4 regions of the Mesorhizobium sp. P2_E9 genome follow, and region 1 is predicted to be linked to each of the others. Evidence: predicted binding sites of a transcription regulator. Region 1 holds the regulator's gene; each other region holds the start of a gene.
The links. The regulator LexA, encoded in region 1, represses DNA repair genes until DNA is damaged. The targets are predictions, from matches to a motif close to TGTTCNNNNTGTGTTCNG.

Region 1 (4,540 bases):
GGGCGGGTACCCAGATGCTGGGTTCGGAAATATCGACACAACTGACCGGCCGCGTCGTCTCGCTGGAGCAGATGGAGACCGGCCGCACCCGGCTGACCATAGACGTGACATCCACCGCGCGGCCGAAACTGCGCTATGCGCCGGAAAGGGTCCGGCTTTCGGCGCGCAATATCCCGGCGGAAATGACTGCCGGCTCCCTGGTCACCGGCTACGCCAAACTGTTGCCGCCGACCGGCCCGGTGCGGCCGGACAGCTATGATTTCTCCTTCGACAGCTATTTCGCCGGCATCGGCGGCAGCGGCTTCTTTCTCGGCAATCCAAAGCTTGTCTCCGCCGCCGACGACGAGATGCCGCTCTCGGCCCGGCTTTTCTCCGGGATAGAAAATGCCCGCGAAGCGATCGCCGACCATATCAGGGCCACGGTCGGCGGTGCTGAAGGCGAGATCGCGGCAGCGCTGATCGTTGGTGTCCGCGCAGGCATTCCCGACGAAATCAACGAAGCGATGCGGCGCACCGGCATCTATCACATCATCTCTATTTCCGGACTGCATATGGCGCTTGTCGCCGGCACCATTATGGGTCTGCTGCGCGGCGCCTTCGCGCTGTTTCCGGATTTTTCAGCGCGGCGTCCGGTGAAGAAATACGCTGCTGCCGCAGCGCTGGTCTCGATCGCCGCCTATCTCGTCATTTCCGGCGTCGTCGTTGCCGCCGAGCGCAGCTTCATCATGCTGGCGGTGATGCTGATTGCCGTCCTGTTCGATCGCGCGGCGCTGACCATGCGCAATCTGGCGATCTCGGCGATCGCCGTCATCGTGGTGTCGCCGCATGAGGTCGTCGGCCCGAGCTTCCAGATGTCGTTTGCCGCGACCGCGGCATTGGTTGGCGCCTATGCCGGCTGGGCGGATCATCGTGCGGGAAAGGCAAGACCGCCACCGCCAAAGCGGTCCCTGCCAAGCTTTCTCACGCGGAAATTCCTGCTGGCGGCTGGCGGCTTGGCCATGACCTCCATCATTGCCGGCTGCGCCACGGCGCTGTTTGCCATCTGGCATTTCCAGCGGGTGTCGCCGCTCAGCCTGTTCGCCAATCTGGCTGTCATGCCGATCGTGTCAGTCGTGATGTTCCTGGCCGTTGCCAGCGCGTTGCTGATGCCGTTCGGATTGGATGCGCCATCCCTTTACCTGATGGGCAAAGGCCTGACGGCGATGATCGCGATATCGGCGTGGATATCGGAACGCTCTCCGGTCGATGCGGTCGGGCTGATCTCGCAGCAATCCGTCTTGCTGGTGACCATCGCCCTGGTCATCGCGACGATGGCGACGACCTGGCTGCGGCTCGCAGCACTGCCATTCGTACTTGCCGGCCTGTTGACGGTGTCGGATACGCGAACGCCGGATGTCTTGATCTCCGAAGATGCGCGGCTGGTCGCGCTGCCGATCGGTGGCGGCGAACTCGCGGTCAGCCGGGCGCGTCCGAATGAATTCACCGTCGACAATTGGAAACGCGCGCTGACATCCGAAACCATCGTCGTGCCGGAGATGTTCAACAAGGCGGAGGGCCAATTCGACATTGCCGATGCCGTCAATCTGCCACCGGGAGCGCCGTTCTATTGCACGGACGGCGTCTGTCTCGCCCGGCACCCGTCCGGCGCGATCATCGCGCATGTCGAAGACCGCAAGGACACCTGGAAGGCCTGCGGTTTCGCCGATTTGATCGTCGTCAATGACGCAACGGGCTATGACGCCTGCCACAATCCGCTGGTTCTCGTCGTCACCAAACGGCAGCTCGCCCGCAAGGGCAGTGCTGCCGTCTTCTTCGACCGTCAATCAGCGACCGGTCCGCCAATCGTCAGCTTCGCGGTGGACGGGCCGTATCGGCCCTGGCATGCGCAGCGAAAATTTTCACGTGAGGCGAGGGGGCTGGCGCCCTGGCGCAAACCCGAAAAGCCAGCTGCCGTTCCTGGTCAGTAGCGCCGGATCAGCCCGACGAGCTTGCCTTGTACCTTGACCCTGTCGGGGCCGAAGATACGCGTCTCATAGGCCGGATTGGCGGCTTCGAGCGCGATCGAGGCACCCTTTCGGCGAAACCGCTTCAGCGTCGCTTCCTCTTCATCCACGAGCGCCACGATGATCTCGCCAGGCTGGGCGGTATCGGCGTTGCGGATGATGACGGTATCGCCATCGAAGATGCCGGCCTCGATCATCGAGTCGCCCTTGACCTCCAGCGCATAGTGCTCACCACCCATGATCATGTCCGGCGGCACCGAGATCGAATGCGTCTGATGCTGGATGGCATCGATCGGCACACCGGCGGCGATACGCCCCATCACTGGGATCGACACGGCGGAAACCACGTCGTCGTCATTGCCGGCCGCGGGCAAGCGCGACGATGCCGGCTTGATCTGACGGCCAAGGCCGCCCTGACCGAGGCTGCCCTGGATGACGCTTGGCGAGAATTTCTTTGCCGCGTTGAGGCCGGGCGCTATCGAATCCGGCAGCCGCAGCACTTCCAGCGCGCGTGCCCGGTTGGGTAGCCGGCGGATGAAACCGCGTTCCTCCAGCGCCGTGATCAGGCGATGGATCCCTGACTTGGAGGCGAGATCGAGCGCTTCCTTCATCTCGTCGAAGGAGGGCGGAATGCCGCTTTCCTTCAACCGTTCATGAATGAACATCAAGAGTTCATGTTGCTTACGCGTTAGCATGGCAGCCCCCAAGGCTTGAACAAAAGGTCTGAACCAGAATCGAAAAACAAACCCAGAACAAACACTATCTGTTCCAGTTGTGTTCTGCAACCGTTTAAAGTTTAGTGAATTTGTTAAGACGTCTGAAATTATTTGGCGCCTGGCAGCGGGCCGTGTCCGACGTCTGCCTGCCGCCGCAGTGCGCCCGTTGGCTTTGAAATTGTTTTGGTTAATGGCCTGTGGCCTATCCTGTTCCGAGGTCTGGCATCAGTTGCCGATACGGCTCGATGAGAGGTTTTTCGCCCTTTCACCGATCATTGACCTGCCGTGAACGAAACGAAGCCAAAACGCCAACTTGACCGAGAAATTGCCATACTGGCTTTGGTCCATGGTCCTCGTTGCGCTACCGCTTGTTTATGCTGCCGTCGCCGGCATGGACATAGACATGCAGCGTATAACCAATGTGGGCGATCATCAGGGTTTTCGCGCGCTCGACGTCGCGATCGAGCGCCGCTTCCATGAGCGCGGTGTGGTGTTCGATTGCGACCGCCTGGCGCAGCGCTTCCACGGCTTCCTCGTAACCATGCTGCAGGCCGGCGGCCGCCCGCAGCGTTGGCGCTAGACCGAGAAAACGGTGATGGCGACGCAACTGATCCGCGATCGTGGAATGGAAGGTCAGCAGCCAGGGTGATGCTGCCCCGCTGAGCAGGGCGGCGTGGAAAGCCTCGTGCTTTTCATCCCATTCGTCGACCACAGCGTCGGATGGATCGTCGACCGCGGTCTTGCAACGCGACAGCCGGTAATGCGCGGCGACGACGGCGTTTTCCCAATCGTGGCCACCTTTCTCGATCGATTCCTGGAGCAGTGGCAGGTCGACGACACACCTGGCGCGCGACAGGTCTTCCAATTCGATGCGCGAAACCGGAGCGACGGCAAAGCCACGATTGCTGATGGAAGTCACCAGGCGCTCCGCCTCCAGTCGCGACAGCGCTTCGCGCAACGGTGTCCAGCCAATGCCATAGCTGTTGCGCAGCGTACTGAGCTTGAGCGGCGCGCCGGGCCGCAGACGGGTCGTGAGGATATCGCGACGCAGCAGCCTGTAGGCCGCTTCCGTCTTCGAGAGTCCTTCATCCGGCATCGTTGTCCCATCCTTAGGCTGCCACCCCAAACGATTATATATGAAAGCCTTCCATGGCGTAAATTATATATAATGTTTGACAGGGTCTGGCCGACTGCCCATGATCGGCCAGCCGATTTCACCTGACGTGTTCATCTGGGCGCGCCTCTGCGCGAAGGACAATCGATCATGAATGCAACGCTTGATCTCGCAGCAGTCGAAGCCATGGATGCAGCGGATCCGCTGCGCGCCATGCGCGACCGGTTCGTTCTACCGGAAGGTGTGATCTATCTCGACGGCAATTCGCTGGGCGCCGCGGCACCCACCGTCTTCAATGAGCTGCAGAAGGCGGCGACGCAGGAGTGGGCGCAGGACCTGATCCGCGCCTGGAACACCGCCGGCTGGTTCGATATGCCGGTCGCGCTTGGCGACCAGCTCGGCCGTCTGATCGGCGCTGAGGTCGGCCAGACGGTGGTCTGCGATACGACCTCGATCAACATCTACAAGGTGCTGCACGCCGCACTCAACATGCGGCCGGACCGCTCGGTCATCGTTGCCGAGGGCGACAGCTTTCCAACCGATCTCTATATGGCCGAAGGCGTGGCCTCGACGCGGCCGGGCACGGTGCTGCGGCTCGAAGGCGTCGATGCATCAACCATAGAAGAGCTGATCGACGAGCGCGTCGCGGTCATCCTGGTCAACCACGTCAATTACAAATCCGGACAGTTGCGTGACATGGCCGCGCT
Region 2 (4,540 bases), on a different contig from region 1:
CCCGGCGCATGAACTCGGCGCCGTCGTCATCAGGGAACTTTTGTCGCGCGCCGGTGTCGATGCCGCCGAGGTCGACGAGGTCATACTCGGTCAGGTGCTGACCGCCGCCCAGGGGCAGAACCCGGCCCGCCAGGCCTCGATCATTGCCGGCCTGCCCAAGGAAACCACCGCCTGGGGCCTCAACCAGGTTTGCGGCTCGGGCCTGCGCGCCATCGCGCTCGGCATGCAGCAGATCGCCACCGGTGACGCCAAGGTGATCATCGCCGGCGGCCAGGAATCGATGTCGCTGTCGCCGCACGCCGAGCATCTGCGCGCCGGCGTCAAGATGGGCGACTACAAGATGATCGACACCATGATCAAGGACGGCCTGTGGGATGCCTTCAACGGCTATCACATGGGCAACACCGCTGAAAATGTCGCCCGCCAGTTCCAGATCACCCGCGACGATCAGGACCAGTTCGCGCTGGCCTCGCAGAACAAGGCCGAGGCGGCGCAGAAGGCCGGCAAGTTCAAGGACGAGATCGTCGCCTTCACCATCAAGGGCAAGAAGGGCGACACCATTGTCGACCAGGACGAGTACATCCGCCACGGCGCCACGATCGATGCCATGACCAAGCTGAAGCCGGCCTTCGACAAGGACGGCACCGTGACCGCCGCCAACGCCTCCGGCATCAATGACGGCGCCGCCGGTGCGCTGCTGATGAGCGAAGCGGAAGCCGTAAAGCGCGGCATCACCCCGCTGGCGCGCATCGCGTCCTGGGCAACCGCCGGCGTCGATCCGGCGATCATGGGCACCGGGCCTATTCCCGCCTCGCGCAAGGCTTTGGAAAAGGCCGGCTGGTCGGTCAGCGATCTCGACCTGGTCGAAGCCAACGAGGCCTTTGCCGCGCAGGCCTGCGCCGTCAACAAGGACATGGGCTGGGATCCGTCGATCGTCAACGTCAATGGCGGCGCCATCGCCATCGGCCATCCGATCGGCGCCTCGGGTGCCCGCATCTTCAACACGCTGGTCTTCGAGATGCGCCGCCGCGGCGCCAAGAAGGGCCTCGCCACCTTGTGCATCGGCGGCGGCATGGGCGTCGCCCTGTGTATTGAAGCACTCTGAAAAAAGAAGTGAATAGCCAATAGGGAGTAGCGAATAGGGAAGAATGGCTTCGGCGTGGCGGACAGCAAATCCCTACTCGCTATTGGCTACTCCCTATTCGCTCTTCCGACCAAAGGGAGGACATATGACCAAGGTTGCAATCGTCACGGGCGGATCGCGCGGCATCGGTGCGGCGATCTCGATCGCTTTGAAAGCCGCCGGCTATTCGGTTGCCGCGAACTATGCCGGCAACGACGAGGCGGCGGCGAAGTTTAAGGCCGAAACCGGCATTCCGGTCTACAAATGGTCGGTCGCCGACTATGACGCTTGCGCCGCCGGCATCAAACAGGTCGAGGCCGACCTCGGCCCGGTCTCGGTGCTGGTCAACAATGCCGGCATCACCCGCGACGCCATGTTCCACAAGATCACGCGCGACCAGTGGAAAGAGGTCATCGACACCAATCTGTCCGGTGTTTTCAACATGACGCATCCGCTGTGGAACGGCATGCGCGAGCGCAAGTTCGGCCGCGTCATCACCATCTCCTCGATCAACGGCCAGAAGGGCCAAGCCGGCCAGGTCAATTACTCCGCCGCCAAGGCCGGGGACATCGGCTTCTCGAAGGCGCTGGCTCAAGAGGGTGCTCGCGCGGGCATCACCGTCAACGTCATCTGCCCCGGCTACATCGCCACCGAGATGGTCAAGGCGATCGACGAGAAGGTGCTCAACGAGCGCATCATCCCGCAGATCCCGGTCGGCCGCCTCGGCGAGCCGGAAGAGATCGCGCGCTGCGTTGTCTTCCTCGCTTCGGAGGATGCGGGCTTCATCACCGGCTCGACCATCACGGCCAATGGTGGCCAGTACTTCGTCTGAGACATCCAACGGCCTCAGCCTGTGACAAACGGACCGGTTTACCGGTCCGTTTTAATTGATGCCCTGGAGCCAAAACGCCGCCGCTGCGGCGCAATGCCCCAATCCGGCACGCAAAGGTTAATGGCGGCAGCGCCGCCTGTGCGAAGCCTGTGGGCAAGCCTGTGAATTCTCGGTGGATAAGCTGTTCACAACACAAGATATTGCCGGAACAAAACGGGAAAATAGCTCCGGCGCCGTTTTGTCTCCGATTCGTTCCGGCTTTGAGCAGAACTTAACGTTAATGGCCCGGAATCGCCTGTAGCTCCTTAACATCCGGTTCAGAAAGATTAACAATTTCATAATGTTGACCGGTCAGCCCCGAGCCGCCTCTGTGGTTTCCCGGCAAAGATTAATGGCAAAGCTCGCCCTGCATAAAACGGGCCAGTTCGGCGATTCAGCATGTGGTGAGACTCATGGTCACGAAATCCACATGTAGCCGTGAACAAAAGCTGAATCTGTCGGAGTCACTGATTCGTCGCCGATTCGTTCCAGACTCGTTCCAACTCTGAATCAGCAACCACTTGAGGGCTTGACAGAGAGGCCTTCGAGCCGCTGGCGGAACATTCCGCTTTCGCTTCGCGCCCGAAATCCCTATGTGTCGGCTGTCATACGCGCCAGTTGAGGCACGCTCCCGACAACCAGAGGCCAGAAAGCCTTATTTCCGAGCCGATGAACATCCAGCCGAAACACACTGAGCCGCTGATCCTGTCGGGCCGCGACGTCACCGCCGTGCTTGGCCCGACCAACACCGGCAAGACCCATCTCGCCATCGAGCGCATGGTGGCGCACGAAACCGGAATCATCGGCCTGCCGCTCAGGCTGCTGGCCAGGGAGGTCTACAGCCGCGTCTGCGAAAAGGTCGGCGCCCACAAGGTCGCGCTGATCACCGGCGAGGAGAAGATCCAGCCGCCGGGCGCCAAATATTCGGTCTGCACCGTCGAGGCCATGCCGCGCGAAACCGACGCCGCCTTCGTCGCCATCGACGAGGTGCAGCTCGCCGGCGACCTCGAGCGCGGCCACATCTTCACCGACCGCATCCTGCATCTGCGCGGCCGCCAGGAAACGCTGCTGCTCGGCGCGGCCACCATGCATGGCATTCTCCAGCGCCTGCTGAAGGGCGTCTCGGTGGTGACGCGGCCGCGGCTGTCGCATCTGGCCTATGCCGGCTCGAAGAAACTGACCCGCCTGCCTCGCCGCACGGCGATCGTCGCCTTCTCCGCCGACGAGGTCTATGCCATCGCCGAATTGATCCGCCGCCAGCAGGGCGGTGCGGCGGTCGTGCTTGGGGCGCTCTCGCCGCGCACCCGCAACGCCCAGGTGGCTTTGTTCCAGTCGGGCGATGTCGACTATCTCATCGCCACCGATGCCATCGGCATGGGCCTCAACCTCGATCTCGACCATGTCGCCTTCGCCCAGAACCGCAAGTTCGACGGCTACCAGTATCGCAATTTGACGGCGGCCGAGCTTGGCCAGATCGCCGGCCGTGCCGGCCGGCATCTGCGCGACGGCACTTTTGGCGTCACCGGCCAGGTCGACCCGCTCGACGAAGACCTGGTCAAGAAGATCGAAGGCCATGATTTCGAGCCAGTGAAGGTGCTGCAGTGGCGCACCGCCCATTTCGATTTCGCCAGTCTGGATGCATTGAAACGCTCGATCGAGACCAACGCGCCGGTCGAAGGCCTGACGCGGGCGCTGCCGGCGGTCGACGCGCAGGCGCTCGAATATCTCTCCCGCGACGAGGACATCCGCGCTCTCGCCACCGATGCCAAGCGTGTCGCGCTGCTGTGGGAAGCCTGCGCCCTGCCCGACTACAGGAAGATCGCGCCCGCCCAGCATGCCGACCTCATCGCCTCGATCTATATGGACCTTGCCCGCCATGGCCATGTCGACGAAAACTACATGGCCGAACAGGTGCGCCGCGCCGACACCACCGAGGGCGACATCGACACGCTGTCGCACCGCATTGCCCAGATCCGCACCTGGACATTCGTGTCGAACCGGCCCGGCTGGCTGGCCGATCAGGCACACTGGCAGGAAAAGACGCGCGAAATCGAAGACAGATTGTCGGATGCGCTGCATGAGCGGTTGACGAAACGCTTCGTAGACCGCAGGACTTCCGTCCTCATGCGGCGCCTTAGAGAAAATACCATGCCTGAAGCCGAAATTAGTCCTACCGGAACCGTCCTTGTCGAAGGCCACCATGTCGGCGAGTTGCAAGGGTTCCGCTTCACCGCCGACCAGACCGCCGGCGGCGAAGACGCCAAGGCCGTGCGCACGGCCGCGCAAAAAGCGCTGGCCGCCGAATTCGAGGCACGCGCCGAACGTTTCGGCGCCTGCGCCAATGGCGACCTGGCACTTGGCTCGGACGGCACGCTACGCTGGATCGGCGCACCGATCGGCACGCTGGTCTCCGGCGAAGACGCGCTGAAGCCGCGTCTGGTTCTGCTGGCCGACGAACAGCTGACCGGCCCGGCGCGCGACAAGGTCGCCGCGCGCGCCGAACGTTTCGTCAATTTCCAGATCGAAAGTCTGCTGAAGCCGCTGGT
Region 3 (4,540 bases), on a different contig from region 1:
GCCGCGACCACCAGTTCCTCCGGCTTGGAGGCGCCGCGCAGGAAGGAGAAATTCGACTGGATGCCGAACTCGGCATAGGGGATGACGGTCAGTGCGTTCATGCGAAGACCCCATGCATGAACCAGCGCGGCGGCACCTGCGGGTTGCCGTAAAGGCCTTGCCGGTAGAGCCAGTAGCGGCGGCCGTCGACATCCTCGATGCGGAAATAGTCGCGGGTCGATGTGAGCGGATCGCTTGACGCTTCACGCCACCATTCGGCGGCGAGACGTTCGGGACCCTCGGCACGGGTGACGCGGTAGAGCGCGCGCCGCCAGCGGAAATTGAGCGGCGGACCCTCGGGCATTTCGGTCGCCGGCACCTCGATGGGCTCGGGCGCGCGGAACAGCCGGATCGGCCGTTCCGGCGGGAAGATGGTTTTGGGCGCCTGCAGTCTGCCCGGCTTCTTCGGCGGTGTGGTGCGGCGCGGTGCCTCCGTGAAGGGGATGATGGCGACGGCGCGTTCCGGCAGATGGCTCTCGACGAGGACCGGCTGCAGCACGGCACCGTCGCCGAGCCGGGCGCGGATGCGGTCGGCGAACAGCGCGATGTCGGCGCCATCATCGGTCACGTCGCCGGTCAGATCGGCCTGCGCCATGTCGAAGGCAGCGGCGGCCAGCACCGACAGCCGCACCAGATCGAAGCCGTAGCCGGCATCGATGTCCTGCTCGAGCGCTGCCAGCCTCTCATGGAACAGTTTCTGGATCAGCCGGGGATCGCGCAGCGGCCGCGAGGTGCCGAGCGCAATGCGGCTGACGGCGCCGTCGACACGGAAGAGCAGCAGCGCCAGCGTCCGGGCGCCTTCGCCACGGCGCTCGAGATCGGTCTTCAAGGTCGTCGCCAGCAGGCCGACCAGCCGTTCGATGTCCTCGGTCAAGGTGACGGGCTCGGCAAGATGCCGCTCGACCGAAAGCGGTGCCACGGGAAGGCGCGGCGAGACCGCCTCGTCGAGACGGCCAAGTGCCTGGTCGAGACGCAGCAGCAAGGTGGCGCCGAAGCGGCGGGCGAGCGGCGCGCGGGGTGCGGCCATGACGGCGCCCGCCGTGCGCAGGCCGACACTTTCCAGGCTGGCGCGGGTCGCCGGGTCGATGCGCAGTGCGGCGAGCGGCAAGGGTGCCAGCAGGGCTTCCTCGTCGCCGCCATCGACGATGCGGTCGCCGCAAAAGCGCGCCGCCGCCCACGCCGAGCCTGGTGTCGGGGCAAGGCCGGCGCGGACATCGAAACCCTGATGGAAGAAGCGTGACAGGATGTCGTCCAGCATGGCACGTTCGCCGCCGAACAGATGGGTACAGCCGGTGACGTCGAGAAACAGGCCGTCCGCACCGTCCAGCGCCACCAGCGGGGTGTAGCGGTCGCACCAGTCGGCAAGGCCTTCGAGCAGGCGCCGGTCGGCCTCCGGATCGGCCTCGACGATGTCGATCGAGGGATGCATGGCGCGCGCATCGGCAATGCCCATGTCGCGCTTCAGGTGCAGCGCCTCAGCCCGCTCGTCGAGGGCCGAAATGCGCTGCGCGTTGCCCTGGCGGTGGCTGACCACCAGTGGCGGATGAGCCGACGTCGGATGATCTTGGGGCCGGGAACGCCACGACCGCCCCAGACGCTGCCGCAGGATCCTTTCGGCCGCCAGGTAGGGAAACCACAGCGACAGGATCCTTTGCCCGGTCCCGTTTTTCCTCGCCTCTTCTCTCGTCGAATGCGCGTTCATCGGGGTTCCACTCCAGTGTGAATTGTCCAGGCAGGGCCGTGCGGCTCTTGCCGATGGTGATGGTGATGGCGGGGCGGCCGATCGAACCGGCGAGCGGCCCGGCGATGGTGTCGCGTGGCGCTGCCGGCGCCGACGCGACGATGAGCCGGACGGGCGCCGCCGTCGGCTCGGGCGCGGCCGCCTGCCGCAGCAGGAACACCGGCCGGCCGGCACTTTGCGCCCTGGCATGCAGCCGGCGCGTCGCGGTCAGGTCCAGCCGCTGCGGGTTGCCGCGGATTTCCAGGATGACGGCGGCGAGCGCCGTCATCCTGGCGGCTTCCTCGGCGACCCACAGCGCATCGACGAGTTTTGGCGCCTCGGAAAACAGCAATTGCCCGGGCTCGATGCCGAACGAGGCCTGCAACCCCCGGGCATAGGGAAAGCCGGCTTCGCGGAAGATCTCTGACGTGCCGATCCAGAGCACCGGTAATCCTTGCGCCTGCTTGAGGATCAGGCTGGTGAGCGACAGGGCAAAGCCGGCGACCGCTCCGGCATCGCGGGTTTCCAGGCCATGGATTTCGCTGAGCGCGGCTTTCGGCAAGCCGCCGCTCAAAGCGGCATCGAGCTGCTCGACGCCGATGGGCAGGAAGGCATCCGGCAAGGCCGCTGCAATGCCGCGCCGGATGATCGTGAGATCGGCGCTGGCGTCGGCATCAAGCGGCACGCCAGCCGGCGCCTGCAGGCGCTCGGGCAGCGTTCCCTCGATTTTCGCGATCTGGCGGCGCAGGGCAAAAACAGTCTCCCGCGCCACGGCTGATATCGCCATGACGGTCAGTGTCCACTCACAATTGTTCCTGTTATGTTCCTATAGATTCCAGAGGGTGAGGGAAGAGTCAAGCAGAGTCATAAGGAATTTATTCCTTGGAAGCGCGCGTCCTTCAGCGCTGGCCGCCAAGAGCCAGCCGTGCGGCCAGACCCGCGAACACGGTTCCGAGCAGGATCTGCGGCGCCCGGCGGAACCGCGTGCGCTTAGACAACGCAGCTCCGATCCGGCTGGCGGTCAGGATGACCAGGCCGTTGACCACCAGCCCGATCAGGTTGAGCACGGTCGCCAGCAGCAGGATCTGGCCGGCGACGGAACCGGCCTCGGGACGCACGAATTGCGGGAACAGCGCCAGCACGAACAGCGCCATTTTCGGGTTGAGCAGATTGGTCAGCAGGCCTTGCCAGAAAATTCGCGTCCGCGAATAGCACGGCAGGCCGGCGATAGGGACAAATGCCGTTCCGTCGGAACGGAACGCCTTCCAGGCGAGCCAGGCGAGGTAGGCCGCGCCGGCATAGCGCACGATGTCGTAGGCGATGGGCGCTGCCAGGAACAGTTGCGACAGGCCCAAGGCGGCAGCCAGCGCGTGGCAATAGGTGCCGGCGGCGATGCCGGCATAGGTCGCCAGGCCCGAAGCGCGTCCCTGGCTGGCGCTGCGGGACGCGATCAACAGCATGTCCGGCCCCGGCGTTGCGGTCAGCGCTAGGCAGGCAATGGCAAAAAGTCCGATGGTGGAAAGGTCCGGCATGAGAACTCCTGAGAGATGGCCGGAACCGACCCCTACGCGATTCCCCGGCCGCGGCAAAGGCGCGGCGGCAAGAATTGCCGCTTCATTTGCCTCGACCGGTGCGAAAGCCTATATGCCGGGTTCAAAGGACGAAGCATGGCCCGCATCTACAAAACCCGCACCTGGCATAGCGAACTCGCGCCCTCGATGGAGGAGTTCGAGTTCCTGGCACTGGAGGCCTACGCCCATCTGCCGGAGGATTTTCGCAAGCTGACCGGCGAGATCGTCATCCAGATCGCCGAATTCCCGACCGACGAGATCATGGACGACCTGTCGCTGGAAACGCCGTTCGACCTGCTCGGCCTGTTCGAGGGCCGCGGCATCGCCGAACGCTGGAACCCGCAGACCGGCGAAGGCCCGAACCGCATCACGCTCTACCGCCGCGCCATGCTCGACTACTGGGCCGAAAACGAAGAAACGCTGGGCGACATCGTCACCCATGTGCTGATCCACGAGATCGGCCACCATTTCGGCCTGTCGGATGATGATATGGAGAAGCTCGAAGAGGCGGCCGAATAACCTATCCCTTCGTTATCCTAGGGCGGAGCAAGAAGCGAAGCGACGCGCGCAGACCCTAGGATGACGAAGAGAGGGAGGGCCTTAGCGCCAGCGGCTACCAGTCGCTGAGCTTGGTGTCCGGCCCATATTCCTGGCCGTCGACGTCCTTCACCACGGCTTGGCCGCAGCGCATGGTCTTGGCTTTCTTGTCATAGGCGTAGGTCGGCGAGCCGAACAGGTGCCAGCCCTTGTTCAGCGCCGCCGTCACCTTGTGGCAGAAGCTGGCATCGTCCGGGGCGGTCAGAAAGCGGTAGAGTTTCATTTTTCAGTCCTGTCGTGAACGTCCTTAGAGCATGATCTCTTCCGAAAACCGGCATCCACTTTTCGGGATCATGCTCCAGCCGGATCATGCGCCGATGGCGGCGGCTTTCGCCAGCAGTTTTTCGGCCTGCGCCAGGTGCAGCCGTTCGACCATCTTGCCGTTCAGCGCGATCACGCCTTTGCCGGCATTCTCCGCAACGGAAAAGGCGTCCTTAACCAGACGCGCCTCTGTCAGCGCTTCCGGGGACGGCGCGAAGGCGCGGTTGGCCGCTTCGATCTGGGCCGGATGGATGAGGGTCTTGCCATCGAAGCCCATGGCGGCACCTTCCGCGCACTCACGGGCAAAGGCATCGAGGTCGCGAAAATCATTGGCAACGCCGTCGAGCATGTC
Region 4 (4,540 bases), 240 kb from region 1:
CAGCGTTTCAGCCGCGAGATGATGGCGTCGCTGGCCAGTTTTGGCAGGATCAGCCGGCTGGTCAGCCCGGCGCAGACAATGCCGAGCACGATCTCCGCACAGCGCGCGACCGCGAGGTCGACGACGAGGTGTGGTTGTCCGAAGGCCGGCAGGCCGATGATCATCGCGGTGTAGCCGGCAAGGGCGGCACCATACGCTTCGGGATTGCGCAGCAGTGACGAGACAAAGGTGCAAATGCCGATCCAGACGGCAAGCACGGTCACCAGCACCCATGGGTTGGTGCCGAACACCGTGGTGATGCCGATCGCCGCGACGCCGCCGGCCAGAGTGCCGAGCAACCGGTAGAAGCCCTTCGCCAGCACCATGCCAGCGACGGGCTGGGCAACGATGAACACCGTCATCATCGCCCATTGCGGGTGGTCGAGCTTCAGCGCGTAGGCGGCCAGCAGCGCGATCAGGCCGGCCGAAACGGTGCGCAGGGCGAAAATCCAGTCCGAGCGCGTCGGCTGTGTCAGCCCGGCCAAGCTCGTCTCGAAATAGGCTTTCAGCCGTGCCCAGGTCACATTGCTTATCTCCGCAAGCTGAGCCTGTTATGGACCGGCGGGTAGCTAGATATCCAGCACTTCCGTCGCTGCGAATTCGGCGCGTTCCTGGATAAAGCGGAAGCGAGCTTCCGGCTTGGTGCCCATCAGCTCATCGACCCTGTCCTTGGTGGCTGAATCGATTTCGTTCACATCGACCCTCAGCAGCGTGCGCTTCCTCGGGTCCATGGTGGTCTCCTTGAGCTGCGCGGCCATCATCTCGCCCAGACCCTTGAAACGGCCAAGCTCGACCTTGCCGCGCCCGGTGAACTCGGTGCGCAAAAGCTCGTCCTTGTGTGCATCGTCACGGGCATACGCGACCTTGCCGCCTTGTCGGATCGAGTAAAGCGGCGGCACCGCCAGATAGAGATGGCCGCCACGCACCAGCCCCGGCATCTCCTGGTAGAAGAAGGTGATCAGCAGTGAGGCGATGTGGGCGCCGTCGACGTCGGCGTCGGTCATGATGATGACGCGGTCGTAGCGCAAATCCTCGTCGCGGTACTTTGAGCGCGTGCCGCAGCCGAGCGCCTGGATCAGATCCGATATCTGCTGGTTGGCGGCCAGCTTGTCATTGCCGGCACTGGCGACGTTGAGGATTTTTCCGCGCAGTGGCAACACGGCCTGGCTGGCGCGGTCGCGCGCCTGCTTGGCCGAGCCGCCGGCCGAGTCACCTTCGACGATGAAGAGTTCGGCGCCGGCCGCGGCGTTCTGCGTGCAGTCGGCGAGCTTGCCCGGCAGGCGCAATTTGCGCACCGCGCTCTTGCGCGACACTTCCTTTTCCTGGCGCCGGCGCACCCGCTCGTCGGCGCGCGCGATCACCCATTCAAGCAGCTTCGAGGCTTCCTGCGGATTGTCGGCCAGCCAATGGTCGAACGGATCGCGAATCGCGGTCTCGACAATGCGAATGGCCTCGATCGTCGCCAGCCTGTCCTTGGTCTGGCCGACGAATTCCGGTTCGCGGATGAACACAGACAGCATGCCCGCCGCCGAGATCATGACGTCTTCCGAGGTGACGATCGAGGCGCGCTTGTTGCCGACAAGATCGGCATAGGCGCGCAGACCGCGCGTCAGCACGTTGCGGAAACCGGCTTCGTGCGTGCCGCCTTCACCGGTCGGGATGGTGTTGCAGTAGGAATTGATGAAGCCGTCGCCGCCGAACCAGGTCACCGCCCATTCGAGCGAGCCATGGCCGCCTTGTTTTTCGCTTTTTCCGGCGAAGATTTCGCGCGTCACCTGGAAGTCGTCGCCGAGCGATGCTTTGAGATAATCCTTGAGGCCGCCGGGGAAATGGAATTCCGCTTTGGCCGGCGTCTGGTCCTTTTCCTTGATCAGCGAGGGATCGCAGGTCCAGCGGATCTCGACGCCACCGAACAGATAGGCCTTCGAACGCGTCATGCGGTAGAGCCGCGCCGGTTCGAAGGCCGCGCCCTTGCCGAAAATCTGCTCGTCGGGATGGAAGCGGATTTTTGTTCCGCGCCGGTTATGGACCTCGCCGAGGTGCTCCAGGCCGGTCACCGGGACGCCGCGCGAAAAGCGCTGGCGATAGAGCTGGCGGCCACGTGCGACCTCGACCTCGAGATGATCCGACAGCGCGTTGACCACCGACACACCGACGCCATGCAAGCCGCCCGAGGTCTCGTAGACCTTGGAGTCGAACTTGCCGCCCGAATGCAGCGTCGTCATGATGACTTCGAGCGCCGGCTTCTTGAATTTCGGATGCGGGTCGACCGGAATGCCGCGGCCATTGTCGGTGACTGCCAGATAGCCGTCGGCCGAGAGCTCGACATCGATGAAGGTGGCGTGGCCGGCGACCGCCTCGTCCATCGAATTGTCGATGACCTCGGCGAACAGATGGTGCATCGCCTTGTCGTCGGTGCCGCCAATATACATGCCCGGCCGGCGGCGCACCGGCTCCAGGCCTTCGAGCACCTCGATGTCGGCGGCGCTATAGCCCTCGCTGCCATCCTTGGTCGCGGCCGGACGTTTGGCGGCCTGCACCAGCGGGTCCGCCGGGCGCGCGGGTGTGCGAACCGGCTGTGGCTGCTTGTCCATATTGCCGAAGAGATCGTTGTTGTCGTCCATGCCTGCCATCGGGTCCGATGCTGCGAATCACCCGTCGATACTGCCACGCTTTGCGGCGCCAAGCGACGGAGGTTCCTGTTACGTTCGGGGATTTGACCCGTCTTATCCTAAAACCATTCGATAACCAAGCGGGCGGAAATACGTCGAATGCAGCCGCACAAGATTCCTGATTCTTTAACAATGCGGCCTAGCGTGAGCCCAACATAATAAGAAACTGCGGGCATCAGGGGTTTCGGCGTGAGGGGCAAGGCCATAACGATGATCGGCATCGCCGCCGTTTTCGGCGCGATCTCGATCTTTGCCGCGGATTTCTGGGTCAAGAGCCAGGCCAGGCCCGACGCCGAGGAGAAGACGGCATCGATCGCTGCTCCGGCACCGCCCAGGATCGAGTTCAAGACCATCGTGGTGGCGAACGCGCCGTTGCGCTACGGCATGGAACTCGACCGCGCCAAGCTGAGCGAAATCCCGTGGCCGCAGGATTCGCTGCCGCAAGGGGCATTTCCCACCATCGATGGGTTGCTTGGCGAAGGCAGCCGCGTGGTGCTGTCGCCGATCGAGGTCAACGAACCGGTGCTGCTCAGCAAGCTGTCGGGTCCGAACGGCCGCGCGACGCTCTCCAACATGATGACGCCCGGAATGCGGGCAGTCACCATCCGCACCGACGAGATCGCCGGTGTCGGCGGCTTCGTGACGCCGGGCGACCGCGTCGATGTCGTGCTGACGCGCGATGCCGGCGAAATCCAGGAAGTCGCTAAGAACGCGCAAGGCGCCGCCGGTTCCACCATCACTTCCGAGATCGTCGTCGCCGATGCCAAGGTGTTGAGCGTCGGCCAGGGCGCCGACGTGCGCCAGACGACGCCGCAGGTGACCAATTCCGTGACCATCGAGGTGACGACCGAGGGCGCGCAGAAAGTGGCGCTTGCCCGCACCGTCGGCACGCTGTCGCTGTCGCTGCGCTCCTCCAGCGAAGGCGGCGACGGCAACAACGGCGTCACCACCATCTCTTCCTTCGGTGGATCGGTGGCGGCCAAGGCTCAGGCCGCGGCCGGCTCGCTGTTCGATGCGATGACCAAGGAGCCGGAGAAGCCGAAATTCAAGACGGTCATCGTGACGCGCGGCACGAAGGCCGAGGAATATCAGGTTCCTGCGCGGGACCAGAACCAGAAGTAAAGGCCGGTGGGGACCGGACGGGACAGGGCAATGTTGATGCGTACCCTCTATCGAATGACAGGCCGGTCGCGCTTCGTGCGCACGCTGGCAATGGCGGTTGCTCTGGCGGCGAGTGGCATGCTCGCCATGCCCGGCGCGGCCAAGGCGGACAATGACATCGTCTATGTTTCGGCGACCAAGAATGCGTCGATCAAGGTTGCCAAGGGCAAGCCCAAGACGATCATAACGAGTGCCGCTTTCTACCAGATCGTCATCGGCGATCCGGAGATCGCCAACGTCAATCCACTGACCGACAAATCCTTCTATGTGCTCGGCAACAATCTCGGCACCACCGGCATTGCGCTGTTCGACGACAAAAAGCAGCTTGTCGGCACGGTGGATATCGAAGTGACGCTCGACACTGATCAGCTGGCCAGCACCATCCGCGCCAGCGTGCCGGACGCCAAGATCAAGGTCGGCTCCGCCAATGGCCGTGTGGTGCTGTCGGGCGAGGCGGATGACGCGGTCGCCGCCGAGAAAGCAAACAAGATCGCCACCCGCTTTTCCGGCAATGAGGAGGTGATCAACTCGGTCAACATCTCGTCGTCGCAGCAGGTCCAGCTCAATGTCCGCTTCGTCGAGATCAACCGTCAGGCAGGGCAGGATCTGGGTGCGAAATACAGCGCCAATTTCGCCTATGGCTTCGGCGGACGCGATGTTACGCTCGA

Region 2: the regulator LexA is predicted to act here: its motif matches at 2,479-2,496, upstream of AC1D05_RS26515 (helicase-related protein).
Region 3: the regulator LexA is predicted to act here: its motif matches at 2,570-2,587, upstream of AC1D05_RS17765 (ImuA family protein).
Region 4: the regulator LexA is predicted to act here: its motif matches at 2,734-2,751, upstream of parE (DNA topoisomerase IV subunit B).

Annotation. Positions count from the first base shown of each region.
Region 1 is NZ_JBFUET010000004.1:363,640-368,179, forward strand. Features, by position in the region: gene AC1D05_RS10135 (ComEC/Rec2 family competence protein) at 1-1,967, shown strand, start outside; gene lexA (transcriptional repressor LexA) at 1,961-2,698, opposite strand; gene AC1D05_RS10145 (GntR family transcriptional regulator) at 3,081-3,815, opposite strand; gene kynU (kynureninase) at 3,984-4,540, shown strand, end outside.
Region 2 is NZ_JBFUET010000016.1:125,969-130,508, reverse strand. Features, by position in the region: gene AC1D05_RS26525 (acetyl-CoA C-acetyltransferase) at 1-1,105, shown strand, start outside; gene phbB (acetoacetyl-CoA reductase) at 1,230-1,955, shown strand; gene AC1D05_RS26515 (helicase-related protein) at 2,664-4,540, shown strand, end outside.
Region 3 is NZ_JBFUET010000009.1:272,711-277,250, forward strand. Features, by position in the region: gene AC1D05_RS17755 (error-prone DNA polymerase) at 1-101, opposite strand, end outside; gene AC1D05_RS17760 (DUF6504 family protein) at 98-1,573, opposite strand; gene AC1D05_RS17765 (ImuA family protein) at 1,515-2,546, opposite strand; gene AC1D05_RS17770 (LysE family translocator) at 2,659-3,291, opposite strand; gene AC1D05_RS17775 (metallopeptidase family protein) at 3,427-3,849, shown strand; gene AC1D05_RS17780 (DUF1737 domain-containing protein) at 3,944-4,150, opposite strand; gene AC1D05_RS17785 (HpcH/HpaI aldolase/citrate lyase family protein) at 4,235-4,540, opposite strand, start outside.
Region 4 is NZ_JBFUET010000004.1:127,286-131,825, forward strand. Features, by position in the region: gene AC1D05_RS09025 (FUSC family protein) at 1-563, opposite strand, end outside; gene parE (DNA topoisomerase IV subunit B) at 609-2,663, opposite strand; gene cpaB (Flp pilus assembly protein CpaB) at 2,901-3,833, shown strand; gene AC1D05_RS09040 (type II and III secretion system protein family protein) at 3,864-4,540, shown strand, end outside.